2 regions of the Rhodoferax sp. ZS1R25 genome follow, and region 1 is predicted to be linked to the other one. Evidence: riboswitches for the same ligand, from Rfam matches in the RefSeq annotation. Region 1 holds a riboswitch; the other holds the start of a gene.
What was found. A riboswitch is a leader RNA that binds a small molecule or an ion and turns the genes downstream of it on or off. The one in region 1 is predicted to bind thiamine pyrophosphate.
Positions count from the first base shown of each region.

Region 2: another riboswitch for thiamine pyrophosphate. It lies ahead of AC097R_RS08905 (thiamine ABC transporter substrate-binding protein); the one in region 1 lies ahead of thiC (phosphomethylpyrimidine synthase ThiC).

Region 1 covers NZ_JBWMAZ010000003.1:281,337-288,198, reverse strand. Annotated here, with positions in the region: gene AC097R_RS19225 (LTA synthase family protein) at 1-125, shown strand, start outside; gene can (carbonate dehydratase) at 134-799, shown strand; gene aceK (bifunctional isocitrate dehydrogenase kinase/phosphatase) at 866-2,701, shown strand; gene AC097R_RS19210 (5-carboxymethyl-2-hydroxymuconate Delta-isomerase) at 2,730-3,089, shown strand; TPP riboswitch at 3,148-3,248, shown strand; gene thiC (phosphomethylpyrimidine synthase ThiC) at 3,335-5,236, shown strand; gene AC097R_RS19200 (FAD-dependent oxidoreductase) at 5,239-6,285, shown strand; gene thiS (sulfur carrier protein ThiS) at 6,282-6,509, shown strand; gene AC097R_RS19190 (thiazole synthase) at 6,643-6,862, shown strand, end outside.
Region 2 covers NZ_JBWMAZ010000001.1:1,857,632-1,864,493, reverse strand. Annotated here, with positions in the region: gene AC097R_RS08925 (substrate-binding periplasmic protein) at 1-595, shown strand, start outside; gene AC097R_RS08920 (PEP-CTERM sorting domain-containing protein) at 654-1,415, opposite strand; gene AC097R_RS08915 (ABC transporter ATP-binding protein) at 1,516-2,184, opposite strand; gene AC097R_RS08910 (ABC transporter permease) at 2,177-3,757, opposite strand; gene AC097R_RS08905 (thiamine ABC transporter substrate-binding protein) at 3,774-4,805, opposite strand; TPP riboswitch at 4,866-4,959, opposite strand; gene AC097R_RS08900 (DUF2269 family protein) at 5,001-5,477, opposite strand; gene AC097R_RS08895 (DoxX-like family protein) at 5,474-5,839, opposite strand; gene AC097R_RS08890 (saccharopine dehydrogenase family protein) at 5,843-6,862, opposite strand, start outside.

The sequences.
Region 1 (6,862 bases):
TTGTGTGCACCTCTGCGCACCTGGACAAAAACACGCCCTGCGAGTTCAACGCGCTGGACGATTTGCAGGAACGTGCCCGGTACGGACTTCTGGACTGGAATATTCGCGTCTCACTTAGGAAATAATCACGGCTATGACTGACAAACTCAACGACCTCTTTTCCCGCAACCGCGAATGGGCCGCCGAGATGGAGCGCAGCCGTCCCGGCTTCTTCACAGGGCTGGCCAACCAGCAAAAGCCCAAGTACATGTGGATCGGTTGCTCCGACAGCCGCGTGCCCGCCAACGAGATCATCGGCTTGGCGCCGGGTGAGATTTTTGTCCACCGCAACGTGGCCAATGTGGTGGTGCACTCCGATCTGAATGCGCTGTCTACCATCCAGTTCGCCGTGGAACGACTGAAGGTCAAACACGTGATGGTGGTGGGCCACTACGGCTGCTCGGGCGTGCAGGCTGCGCTGGAAGGCGCACGTATCGGCCTGGCTGACAACTGGCTGCGCCATATCCAGGACGTGCGGGACCGCCATCGCGACATCCTCGACGTCATCCCCGAACACAGCAAGGCCGCGGCCCTGTGCGAGCTCAATGCCATCGAGCAGGTGGTCAACGTGGCCCAGAGCACGGTGCTGCAAGACGCCTGGGCGGCCAACCAGGACGTGACGCTGCACGGTTGGGTCTACGGCGTGCACGACGGTCTGGTGCAAGACCTGCACATGACCGTGGGGCGCGAGGATGACCTCGCGCTGCTGTACCGCGAGGCCATCTCTGGCGTGCGCCTGGTGCCCCGACATCCAAGGTAAATAGGCCTCTGGCCCCCGTGAAATATGCGCGAGCAGCTATCAAAAACATAGTATCTGCTGCTCGCCATGTTCCCCACCCGCCTGGACTCCCCGCTCGCGCCCGACATCGCACGGGCGATGATGGATGGCTTCAACCGCCACTACCAGCTATTCCGCACCGAGAGCGCGCGCGCCAAGCACCGCTTTGAGACGGCCGACTGGCACGGCCAGCAGCGGGCCCAGCGCGAGCGCATCGAGTTTTACGACCTGCGCGTGAAGGAGTGCTCCAAACGGCTGGAGCGCGAATTCAAGGCGGGTGAACAAAGCATGGACGTGTGGCAGCAGATCAAGCTGCACTACATCGGGCTGCTGGTGAACCACCACCAGCCCGAGCTGGCCGAGACCTTCTTCAACTCGGTCACCACCAAGATCCTGCACCACAGCTATTTCCACAACGACTTCATCTTTGTGCGTCCCGCCGTCAGCACCGAGTACATCGAGAACCTGGTGTCCTCCGTGCGGCCCAACTACCGTCCCAGCTACCTCTGCTACTACCCCACGCAGGACGACGTGCAGGCCCAGCTGGTGCGCATGGTGCAGGACTTCGACCTGCGCGTGCCCTTTGAAGACCTGGCGCGCGATGCCCTGCGGGTGATGGAGGTAATGCGCGCCCAGCTGGGCGACGTGAAGCTGCGCGCCAACTTCCAGGTACAGGTGCTGTCCAACCTGTTCTTCCGCAACAAGGGCTGCTACATCATCGGCAAGCTCATCAACGGCTTTTATGAGCACGGTTTTGCACTGCCCGTGCTGCACGGCCCCAACGGCAAGCTGCGCATCGACGCCGCGCTGTTTGGCGAGGACGACCTGCTGCGCCTGTTCAGCTTTGCGCGCGCCTACTTCATGGTGGACATGGAGATTCCGAGTGCCTATGTGCAGTTTTTGCGCAGCATGATGCCGCGCAAACCGCGCAACGAGCTGTACAACGCGCTGGGGCTGGCCAAGCAGGGCAAGACCCTGTTCTACCGCGACTTTCTGCACCACCTGCAGCACAGCTCGGACAAATTCCGCATTGCCGCCGGCATCAAAGGCATGGTGATGCTGGTGTTCGACCTGCCCAGCTACCCCTATGTGTTCAAGGTCATCAAGGACCATTTCCCGCACCAGAAAGAGACTACGCGCGCGCAAGTTGAGGGCAAGTACCAGCTCGTCAAGCACCACGACCGCGTGGGCCGCATGGCCGACACGCTGGACTACAGCGAGGTGGCCTTTCCGCGTGCGCGCTTCAGTGACGAACTGATTGCCGAACTGCAGCAGTTCGCGCCCAGCCAGATCGAGATCAGTGACCGCGATGGCGACGGCCAGACCGAGGTCATCATCCAACACCTCTACATCGAGCGGCGCATGATCCCGCTCAATATGTTCCTGCAGGAAGCGTTTGATGCCGGCGGCGCCGACCCCGCCAACACCAGCCCGACCGCGCTGCGCGCCCGTGAGCAGATCACCCGCGCTGTCATCGACTATGGCTACGCCATCAAGGACATGGTGGCCGCCAACATCTTCCCGGGCGACATGCTGTGGAAGAACTTCGGCATCACGCGCAACAGCAAGGTCGTGTTCTACGACTACGACGAAATCGAGTACCTGACCGACTGCCACTTCCGCAAGGTGCCCGAGCCGCGTAACGAGGAGGAAGAGATGTCCGGCGAGATCTGGTACCGCGTCGGCCCCCACGACGTGTTCCCCGAAACCTTCGCGCCCTTCCTACTGGGCAACCCGCTGGTGCGCGAGGTCTTCATGCAGTACCACGCCAACCTGCTGGATCCGGTGTTTTGGCAGACGCAGAAGGAACGCATTGCGGCGGGCTATGTGCACGATGTGTTTCCGTATGAAAAAGAGAAGCGGTTTAGACTGCTCCCGCCCTAGTGCCTGTCGGGCCAATCCTGAAGAAAACATGCCACATCTCACCATTGAATATTCCGACAACCTGCCCCTGTTCGACGCCGACAAGGCGTTGATGGCATTGAACCAGTCGCTGGTTGCCTCTGGGCAGTTTGAAGAAATCGATATCAAGAGCCGCGCTGCGCGGCAGGGGACATTCCTGGTAGGCACTCAGCCAAAAGGTAGGGCGTATGTGCACGTCAAGCTAGCACTGTTGAGCGGTAGATCTGCAGAGACCAAGCACGCCGTGTCCCACAGCTTGCTCCACGCCTTGAACAGCCTTTGCGAGTGGCCTGTGGAGCTGCAGGTCCAGTTGTGCGTTGAAGTACAGGAGATCGAGCGGGCGTCCTACGCGAAGGCCAGCATCGGCTAACCGCCACGCTCATTTTTCGGACCCGGGCGAACCGTGGTTCGGCGCCTTGGCGTACACTCCGCCCTGCCCGGGGTGCGCAATGGTTGCGCTGAGATGGATACCGAACCCGCGAACTTGATCTGGTTCATACCAGCGTAAGAAGTGCAGCGCAGCCGACGGCCGAATGCCGTCCGGGCGGCGTCTTTTCTCATCAGTTTGCGGGGCAGGTGTCTTTTCTGTCTTCGGGTCTTAACCGGAGATATCCCGTGAACGCACCCGACAAACTCGCCCAGTTCATTCGCCTTACGCGCGAACCGCTTCCCGCCTCCACCAAACGCTACCTGCAAGGCAGCCGCCCCGACATCCAGGTGCCGCTGCGCGAAATCATGCAGAGCAATGGCGAGGCGATCACGGTGTACGACACCTCCGGCCCTTACACAGACCCGCGCGCCGATATCGACGTGCGCCAAGGCCTGCCGCTGGTGCGCCAGGGCTGGGTGGACGGCCGGGGTGACACCGAACTCTACGATGGCCGCAAGCCCTTCGCGTTGGATGACGGTCTGAAGAACGGCGAGACCGATGCACTGGCCGCCCTGCGCGCCCAGGCCGCCGGCCTGCAGCGCCAGCCACGCCGTGCACGCAGCGGTGCCAACGTGACGCAGATGCACTACGCCCGCAAAGGCATCGTCACGCCCGAGATGGAGTACGTGGCCCTGCGCGAAAACCAGAACCTGGAATGGCAGGCCCAGTACCTGGGCAACGCCGAGCGCGAAGCGCGCCTGGCGGGCAACAGCTTTGGCGCCAGCATCCCCAAGGTGGTGACGCCCGAGTTTGTGCGTGACGAAGTGGCGCGCGGTCGCGCCATCATCCCGGCCAACATCAACCACACTGAGCTGGAGCCCATGGCTATTGGCCGCAACTTCCTGGTCAAGATCAATGCCAACATTGGCAACTCCGCAGTGACGTCGAGCATCGAGGAAGAAGTGGAAAAGCTGGTCTGGTCCATCCGCTGGGGCGCAGACACCGTGATGGATCTGTCCACTGGCAAAAACATCCACACCACGCGCGACTGGATCGTGCGCAACAGCCCCGTGCCCATCGGCACCGTGCCGATCTACCAGGCGCTGGAAAAGGTGGGTGGCATTGCCGAAGACCTGACCTGGGAAATTTTCCGCGACACGCTGATCGAACAGGCCGAGCAGGGCGTGGACTACTTCACGGTGCACGCCGGCGTACGCCTGCCCTTCATCCACCTCACCGCGAATCGCGTGACTGGCATCGTCTCGCGCGGTGGCTCCATCATGGCCAAGTGGTGCATTGCCCACCACAAAGAGAATTTCATCTATACGCACTTCGATGAGATGACAGAGATCATGCGCGCGTATGACGTGAGCTACTCGCTGGGCGATGGCCTGCGCCCCGGCAGCGGCGCGGACGCGAACGACGAAGCCCAGTTTGCCGAGCTGCGCACATTGGGTGAACTCACGCACAAAGCCTGGCAACAGGACGTGCAGGTGATGATCGAAGGCCCTGGCCACGTGCCCATGCACATGGTGCAGGCCAACATGGCCGAGCAGCTCAAACACTGCGGCGAAGCCCCGTTCTACACCCTGGGCCCGCTGACCACCGACATCGCACCCGGCTACGACCACATCACCAGCGGTATTGGCGCCGCCATGATTGGCTGGTTCGGCACGGCCATGCTGTGCTACGTGACGCCCAAGGAACACCTGGGCCTGCCGGACCGCGAAGACGTGAAGGTCGGCATCATCACCTACAAGATCGCCGCCCACGTGGCCGATGTGGCCAAGGGCCATCCGGGCGTGCGGGCGCGCGACGACGCGTTGTCGAAAGCGCGCTTCGAGTTCCGCTGGATGGACCAGTTCAACCTGTCTCTGGACCCGGAAACCGCCAAGCAGTTTCATGATGAAACCTTGCCGGCAGAGGGTGCCAAGGTGGCGCATTTCTGCTCCATGTGCGGCCCCAAGTTCTGCTCGATGAAGATCACGCAGGAAGTGCGCGAGTACGCGAAAAACCTGGGTGTGAGCGAGGAGCAGGCGCTGCAGTCGGGCATGGATGTGATGTCCGATGAGTTCAAGAAGGTGGGCGGGGAAATCTACATCCCGATCAAACCTGTGCAGGCCAAAGCCGAAGACACCAAGGCCTGACCGTGACAGCGAAGCGCATCGGCATTGCCGGCGCGGGGGTGCTCGGGCGGCTGCTGGCGTTCACGCTCAGCCGCGCGGGCCACGCCGTGCAGGTGTTCGACCCCGCGTCCGGTCCCGGTCCGCGCGCCGACTCTGGTTCGCTGGCCGCGGGCTGGACGGCCGCAGGCATGCTGAGTCCGGTGGCTGAGTTGGAGCGTGCAGGGGCCGAGGTGTTTGCCCTGGGCCTGCGCTCCTGCGCGCTGTGGCCTGACATCGTTCAAAGCCTAGGGCAATCCGTGGACCTGCGCATGCAAGGCAGCCTGCTGCTGGCCCACCGCAGCGACGCCGGCGCCGCCCAGCGCGTGGTCGGGCTGCTGCAGGCCAAGGCGGATACGCCGTACCAGCCGCAACCCTTGACGCTGCAGCAACTGCGCGAACTGGAGCCCTCCGTCAGCGGCCCGGCACTGGCCTGGTTGCTGCCGTGCGAAGGGCAGATCCACCCGATTCAGGCACTACAGGCGCTGGCCACACAGGCTACCGCGCAGGGCGTCCAATGGCACTGGGGCTCGACCATCAGCGCGGTGGAGTCTGGCGCCTTGCAGGTGGGCGACGCGCAGCACCGCTTTGACCATGTCTTCGACGTGCGCGGTGTGGGCGCCAAGTCCGCGCTGCCGGTGCGTGGCGTGCGTGGTGAAGTGTTCTGGCTGCACGCGCCAGGCGTGCCGCTGCACCGCCCCGTGCGCCTGCTGCACCCGCGCCATTCGGTCTACCTGGTGCCCCGGCCCGGCGATGTCATCGTGGTCGGCGCCAGCGAGATCGAGAGCGAAGACCGCTCGCCCGTGTCGCTGCGCAGCACGCTGGAACTGCTGAGCGCCGCGCACAGCGCCATGCCCACATTGGCCGAGGCTCGCGTGCTGCACACCGAGACCAACCTGCGCCCCGCGCTGCCCGACAACCTGCCCGTGGTGCGCCACAGCGCAGGCACAACAGAAATCAACGGCCTCTTCCGCCACGGCTGGCTTATTGCCCCGGCCCTGGTGGAGCAGGCCCTGCAAGAGCTATCGCTATGAGCACCTCAGACACCGCACTGCACACCATCACCGTGGTGGTGAACGGCAACCCGGAAAGCACCACTGCCTCCAATCTGCAAGCCTGGGTAGAAGCGCGTGGCGTGCTGCCCGCGGCGGTCGCCACCGCCGTCAACGGCAACTTCGTGCCCCGCAGCCTGCGCGCCCAGCAGCCGCTGACGGAGGGCGACTTCATCTTGACCTTCCAACCTATTGAAGGAGGTTAACCAAATGTCCGCAACACAAAGAGACTGGGAGGCCGGGCGTTCTGCGCAGGTCAAGGAGGAGCCCGCGCAGCGGGCGGGGGACACGGAGCAAAGCGCTCAGGCCCCCTGTCGCCTCGATCAAAGCCAATGGCAAATAGGAGGCAGAACGCTAAGTAGCCGCTTCTTTCTAGGCACCGCCAGCTACCCGTCCCCGCAAATATTGCAGGACGCAATAGCTGCCTCCGGCGCACAGGTCGTCACCATGGGCCTGCGGCGTCAACTCGCCCACGGTGCCGAAGCGGGCGACTTCTTTGCACTCATCAAAGCCACTGGCGCCCACCTGCTGCCCAACACCGCCGGTTGCCACACCGCTC
Region 2 (6,862 bases), on a different contig from region 1:
GGAGCTGATGTTCGAGACCGGCAAAGCCGACCTGCTCATCCCGGCCAGCAAAACACCACGGCGCGATGAACTCGGCATCTTTGTGCCGCTGATCCGCAGCCGTGCCACCCTGATCTCGCTGGACGCCAAACGCCCGCCTCTCAAAAGTGCCTATGAGCTGCTGGAACGCAAAGACACCCGGGTGGTGCTGGTGCGCGGCTTTGACTACGGCGTGCCTTACCAAGAGTTGATGGAGGCCCTGGCCAAACAAAACCGTCTGCTGCTGGAGTCCGACCCGGTTGCCGTAGCCCGCGTGCTCAAGGCCAACCCCGGCGACGTGACCATCATGGCTCCGGTGACCTTTACGGGTGCTATCCAGGACGACTCGCGTGTGAGCGACCTGATCGACCGTCTGCGAATGGAACCCCTGAACGAACTACCCTGGGGAGACAGTGGTGTCTACCTGTCCAAGGCTACGCTCAACAAAGAAGACACGACCACGCTGCTGGCCATCCTGAATCGCGCATCACTGTCGGGCGTCGTGTGGAAAGGGTTTCAAACCTACTACCCCGCCAACGTGCTCAAAGAGAGCATCAAGTCGCGCGACAGCAAATAAAAACGGCCCTTGCAAGGGCCGTTTTCTCATCTGCGCCAGAAGAACTGGCCCTAGGCTATCAAGCCTGCTTTTTGCGGCGTGCCACCACACCGATGGCGGCCAGACCGGCCAGCATCAGCGCATAGGTTTCGGGTTCAGGCACCGCGCTCACGCTGATCAGTGTGTAGTCAGACTGGTTGGTGCCAGCACCGCCCGCAGATCCTTTAACTCCAGTCGCAGCACCAAATGAAATCGACTTGACCAGCGCATTGCCGAAGGGATTGCTCACCTTCCAGGCACCGCCCTTGCCATCAGACGCGGGGCTGAGATTCAACACCGAACCGTTGCTGCCCGACCAGATAGCGGTGTTGACGCCAGTAGCCTTCAAGGTGAACGACGCCACGGAATTGTTGGCAAACTTCACACTGATCTTGGCCACTTCGTTCACGTCGCTGTACTCAGGGCCGTCAAACAGCAGGCCCAGCGTGAAGCTGGTGACCTTGATGCCACTGGAGAAGCTGCCCACGATGGACTCACCAATGTCGATCTCACCAGCAGTGCGTTCGCTACCGGTGAAAGGCGACACGCCAATGCCCTGGTAGCCGCCTTGGCCGGCCTTGGTGCTGAACTTGGCGGCCACATTGTTGGGGCCCACCGCCACCAGTGCGTTGAAATTGGCGGTCACACCCCCCAAAAAGGTGGTGCTGTAGCTGCTGCCCGAACCAAAGTTCACGCCATACAGCGTGTTGTTGGTATTGGCGGGGTTGGACGCCGCGGCGCTGAAGCTCAGGCCAGCGACCAACAAGGCCAGAGCGGTCGATTTGAGGAAAGAAGTGTTCATAGTCCCTGCAGAAGAAAAGGTGCTTTACTTGTTACAGGAGGTTACAGAAATTCACAGCCGCTGGCGATAGGCCAATCGGACTAGGCCGCCACAGATTCCCTCACCACTGGGGTGCCAGAGCCCCATCCACCAGCCGGTAACCCCTCGTGCCCATGGCGCGCGCTTCGGTTTCGTCATGCGTGACCAAGATCGTGGCCATCTGGAACTCGGCAATGCGCTGCACAAACTCCTGGCGCAGCTGCAGGCGCAGCTCGGCGTCCAGCGCGGAAAACGGCTCGTCCAGCAGCAGCACGCGCGGCCGGGTGATCAGCGCACGCGCCAGCGCCACGCGCTGTTGCTCGCCGCCCGACAACTGCCACACCTTCGATTTGGCATAGGCCTGCAGGCCAAAGCGCTCCAGCATGGCCACGGCCTGCGCGCGTGCCTCTGCCTTGCGCTGGCCCTGCTCCACCAAGCCAAAGGCCACGTTGTCCAACACGTTGAGGTGCGGGAACAGCGCAAAGTCCTGGAACATGAGCGCAAAGCCGCGCCGCTCGGGCGGGGTGTGGGTGATGTCTTGGCCGGCAAATAACACGCGCCCGCTCTCGGGCGGCTCCAGCCCGGCGACGATCTTGAGCAGCGTGCTCTTGCCACTTCCCGATGGCCCCAACAACGCCGCCGTTTCGCCGGGGCGCACCTCCAGCGCCAGGTCTTGCAGCAGCGGGCGTGGCGCCGCATGCCGGGGGGCGTAGGGCTGCCAGTGTTTGCAGATGGCCTGCAGCTCAAGCATGGTCGCGGTCCTCAGAGGGCTTGGTTTCAATCAGCACAAAGGCCAGCAGCGCCAGCCCCATGAGCACACAGGCCAGCACCAGCGCGGCGCTGCGGTTGGCCGCACCGGGGCGGCCCAGGTGCTGGTAGATCAGGGTGGTGAGTGTGGCCCATTCGGGGCGCGACAAAAACAGCGTGACCGCAAATTCACCCACGGCCGTGGCCGCCGCAAACGCCATGCCGCGGCGCAGCGCCGGCGCCAGCAGCGGCAGCGTCACGCGCACAAACGCGCGCCAGGGGCTGGCACCGAGGCTGCGTGCGGCGTCCAGGTAGTGCTCGGGCAGGCTGTCCAGCGCGGACGCGATGGACTTGGCGACAAACGGGTAGGCCAGCAAGGCATAGGCCGCCACCAGCAGGCTGAAGCTACCGGTCCACGCGGGGTACAGCAGCAACAGGCCAAACGCCACCATCACGGGCGAGACCATGAAGGGCAAAAACACCAGCGCCCGCAGCCACAGCAGGCGGCGCGCGGCCAGCGCATGCACCAAGCCCAGCGCCATGGCCAGCAGCAGGGACAGTACGGTGAAACGCGCCGTGTTGTACAGCGCGACCAGCGTGTCGTCTTCGAGCAGCACGGCCCAGGCCTCCGCTCCTGAATTTATAGCGCCTTGCGCAATGGCGACGAGGGGTAGCGCACAAACAAGCACATAAACCGCGACCATGGCCAGCACGGCGGCCCACTGCGCCACGCCTTGCGGCCCCACACGTGGCACGCGGTCCGCGCGGCCGGGCGCGGCTAAGCGGCGTTCGATAGCGGCATAGGCCAGAGCCACCAGAGCCGTCAGCAGCAACATCCACACCGCCAGCACGCCGGCCTGCTGCAGCTGCAGCTCGTGCGCCACCAGGGTGTAAATCTCTACTTCTGCCGTGGCGTAATCCTGCCCGCCCAGCACCAGCGCCAGGCCAAAGCCCGCAAAGCAGTACAGGAACACCAAACACAACGCCGAGGCCAGCCACGGCGCAATGGCGGGCCACTCCACACGCCAGAAGGCACGCCAGGGCGTAGCGCCCAGCGTGCGCGCCGCGGCCACGCGCGAGGCACTCACCTGCCCCAGCGCATCGGTACCCGCACGCACCACCACACAGAGGTTGAAAAACAGATTGCCGTAAAGCAACAGCCAGGGCGTGTCCTGCAAGTCCGGCCCGCCCAAACGCACCAGCAGGCCCTGCGGCCCCAGCAACGCGAGCACGCCCATCGCGGCCACCAGCGTGGGCACCACAAAGGGCAGCATGAGCCCGCGCAGGATCAGCGTACGGCCAGGAAAATCGAAGCGCGCCAGGACCCAAGCCATGGGCAAGCCCAAGACCAGCGAGGCCACGCAGGTGATGCTGGCCTGCCAGAACGACCAGGCCATGCGCCAGCGCAGATACGGGTCCAACAAGGGCGCCAGCAAGGTGGCCGCACCGGCATCACCGCGCCAGCCTTCCACCAGCAAGCGCAGCGCGGGCGCCACCAGCACCACCAGTAAAAACACCAGTGGCAGCGCAGGCAGCACCCAGCCCGCCCAGGGCTGCGCCGGGTCGCGGTGGCGCATGGTCAAACCCGGCGGATTACTTCAGCACCACCTTGGTCCAGCGTGCCACCCAGCCTGCGCCCTTGGCGGCAATGTCGGCATCACTGGGTGCGTTGAAGGCAGTGGGCTCAGGCGCGAATGTGAAGGCGTCGGACTTGGCCACACCGGCTTCGGTGGGGTACATCCACATCTCGGTTTGCATGCCCTGCTGCACAGCGGGTGAGCGCAGGAATTCGACAAACTTCTCTGCGGCGGCGCGCTGCTTGCCACCTTTCACCAGCGCCACGCCCTCCACCTGGCGGAACACGGCTCCGGGCAAACTCAGGGATGCGGTGGGCGGCTCGGCCAGCTTGGTCTTGGCGTAGAACACTTCAGCCGCCGGGCTGGTGGCATAGCTCACCACGATGGGGTGCTTGCCGCCGTTCTGGCTGAACTCGGTGTAGTAGGCCTCGCTCCAGCCCTTGGCCACCTTCAGGCCGTTGGCACGCAACTTGGCCCAGAAGTCAAAAGCCTTGTCTTCACCCATGGCACCAATAGTGGCCAGCAGGAAGGCGTAGCCTGGGCTGCTGGTAGCCGGGTTTTGCACGACGAGCAATTTGGCATACGCGGGCTGGGCCAGATCTTCCAGCGCCTTGGGCACGGCCACGCCGTTCTTGGCAAACCAGGCCTTGTCGTAGTTGAGCGTCACATAGCCATAGTCCACCGGCACCAGCGGCGCAGGCAGTTCGGCCGCGGGCTTGCGGCTGGCGGCGGCACCGGCGTAGCTGTCCAGCACATCGGCGGCCAGGGCCTTGGGCGCCAGCGCGTTGTCGATGCCGTAGACCACATCGGCAATCGGGTTGGCCTTGGTGAGGATGAGCTTGTTGAGCATCTCGCCCGCATCGCCGGCCTTGGTGATGCGCAGCTTCACGCCGTTGTCTTTTTCAAACTGGGCCAGCAGCGGCTTGGGCACGGTGAATGAGCTGTGGGTCAGCACACGCAGGTCGGCAGCGTGGGCGGCGGCAAGGCCCGCGGTCAGCAGGGCCGCACCCAGCGTGGTCTTCAGAAACGAAAAAATCCCGTGTTGCATGGTGTGCTCTCTTTCAATGCGCCAGCAGAAGGTCGCATCAAAAACCGGCACCCGCAAAACGGGACAGGCTTCTCACACTTCCTACGCTGGCATAACCCAGATCAGGTACATGGGGTATTTCTCAGTCCTTTGACGGACACCCCCGGTGGAAGCGTGGATTGTAGGCTTTTGCGTCTGTGAGACGCCTGCGCAGGCCTAAGCCCACAGGGCGGGCTTGGCCACCATCAGGTAGAACACCACCAGCATCGCGATGAAGGCCGGGTAGCCCAGCGCCTCCCAGCGGCGCGCGTAATGCCAATAGAGCTCTGGCAAGGGCTCGTTCTTGTCATGCGCGGTCTTGGCCATATCGGCCATGCGCAGCTGCAGTGCCACCACGGGTGTCCAGCAGGCGCCGGTGAACAGGTAAAGCGCCACCGTTAGCAACAACCAAGGTGTGGTCCACGGGAAGCCCGCCAGGTAGGCCATCCACAGCCCCGTGATGGGCTGGATCACCACAGCGGGCGAGGTGAACCAGGTGTCGGCCCGCACCACCAAACGCGACACAACGGCCTGCGCGGCCATCACGCCACTTCGGTTGGCATAGAAGAAGAAAAATGCCGTGCCAAACCCGGTGCCCACCAGCACGACGCTGGACAGGATGTGCACCCACTTCAAGAACAAATAGAAACTCACTGCGACCTCCGCATCAATATCCAGAGCACCACCGCGATGGGCACATTCTTGGTCAGCGGGCCCAGCGGATGCAGCCACAGCGCGGGCTGCATCACCGTCGCCACGACCGTCATACCCAGCATCGCCAACAATGCCAGGCCGTAGACGCGCCGCACCGGCCACACCAGCAAGAGCAGCCCCAGTACAGCATCCAACGCAGCTCCGGCCCACACCAAGGCATCGGCCACGCACATGTCCGTCACGCCACTGGCCACCAGCAGCATGCGGCTTTGCCCACGCAGCTCCAGCATGCTGACGATCGCCGTGGCCAGCCACACAAAGACCAGGCTGTAACGCAACCAGCGTGACTCAGCGTGTGCCATGGCTCAGCCCTCTTCCACCACATCCGTCACCATGCCCCACTTGGCAAACTCGGGGGTGAATTCGCCGAGGGCATGCAGGCCCACGCAGGCGCGTGCGCCGGCTTGCATGTGCTCTCCCGCGGCCAAGCGGCGGGCCAGCAGGATGGCGGCCATGCAGGGGATTTCGGGGCCGTGGTCGTTGTCGGCAGCGATGTGCCACGCGCGCTTTGCCGCTGCGCCGCTTCCATCCATACCCGACACGCGCACCACCATGCCGCCCAGTGCGGAGCCCAGAGAGTCGAAGGCCTTGGCACCGGCGTTCAGCAGTTTGGCCAATGACGAAGGATTTTTAAGCAGTCTTCGTTGTCGCAGCCACGCAAGAAATGCAAACGCACGCTGGGCCAGCCCCACCTCCACCGCAGCGCGAAACTCCACGCGGTCTCTCACTTCGTAGTGCGCGGGAAACAACTCCAGATCCGGAATATCACACACGGCACCCAGCCGGGTTTTCAGTCGTTCAAATTGCACCGGCTCAGGGTTGCCCCAGCCGATCTGCGCTTGCCAATGCCCACCGCGCCACACCTGCACCGGTGCGCCGCAGTAGCTCAACACCGCCTCCAGCGTGGCGACACCGCGTGGTGCTGTTTGGGCCGGGGCAATGCACACGTCTATGGTGTCAATGCGTTGCCAGCCGTGGCACAGAAAGTCCACCACCGCAGACGACAGCGCGGGCACGGTGCTGGCGCCGCTGATAGCCACCCGATTGGCAAAGACAAAAGCGTCTTGCATAGCGCCGGCGAATTCGCATACAAAGCGCCGACCATCCGCCAGATCAATGTAGTGCGCGCCAGCCTGCGCACAGGCTTGAGCTACGGCATAGTCCTGCCCCTGGAACGGGCCCGCGGTGTGGATCAACAGTCCCACCTGGTGGGCCCGCAGCGCTTGCGCAAAGTGGGAGCCCTGTCCGTCCACCGCTATTCCTACGGCCTTATTCTGGTGCGGCTGATTCAGCGTGGCAGCGAAGGCCGATGCCCGTGCCGCATC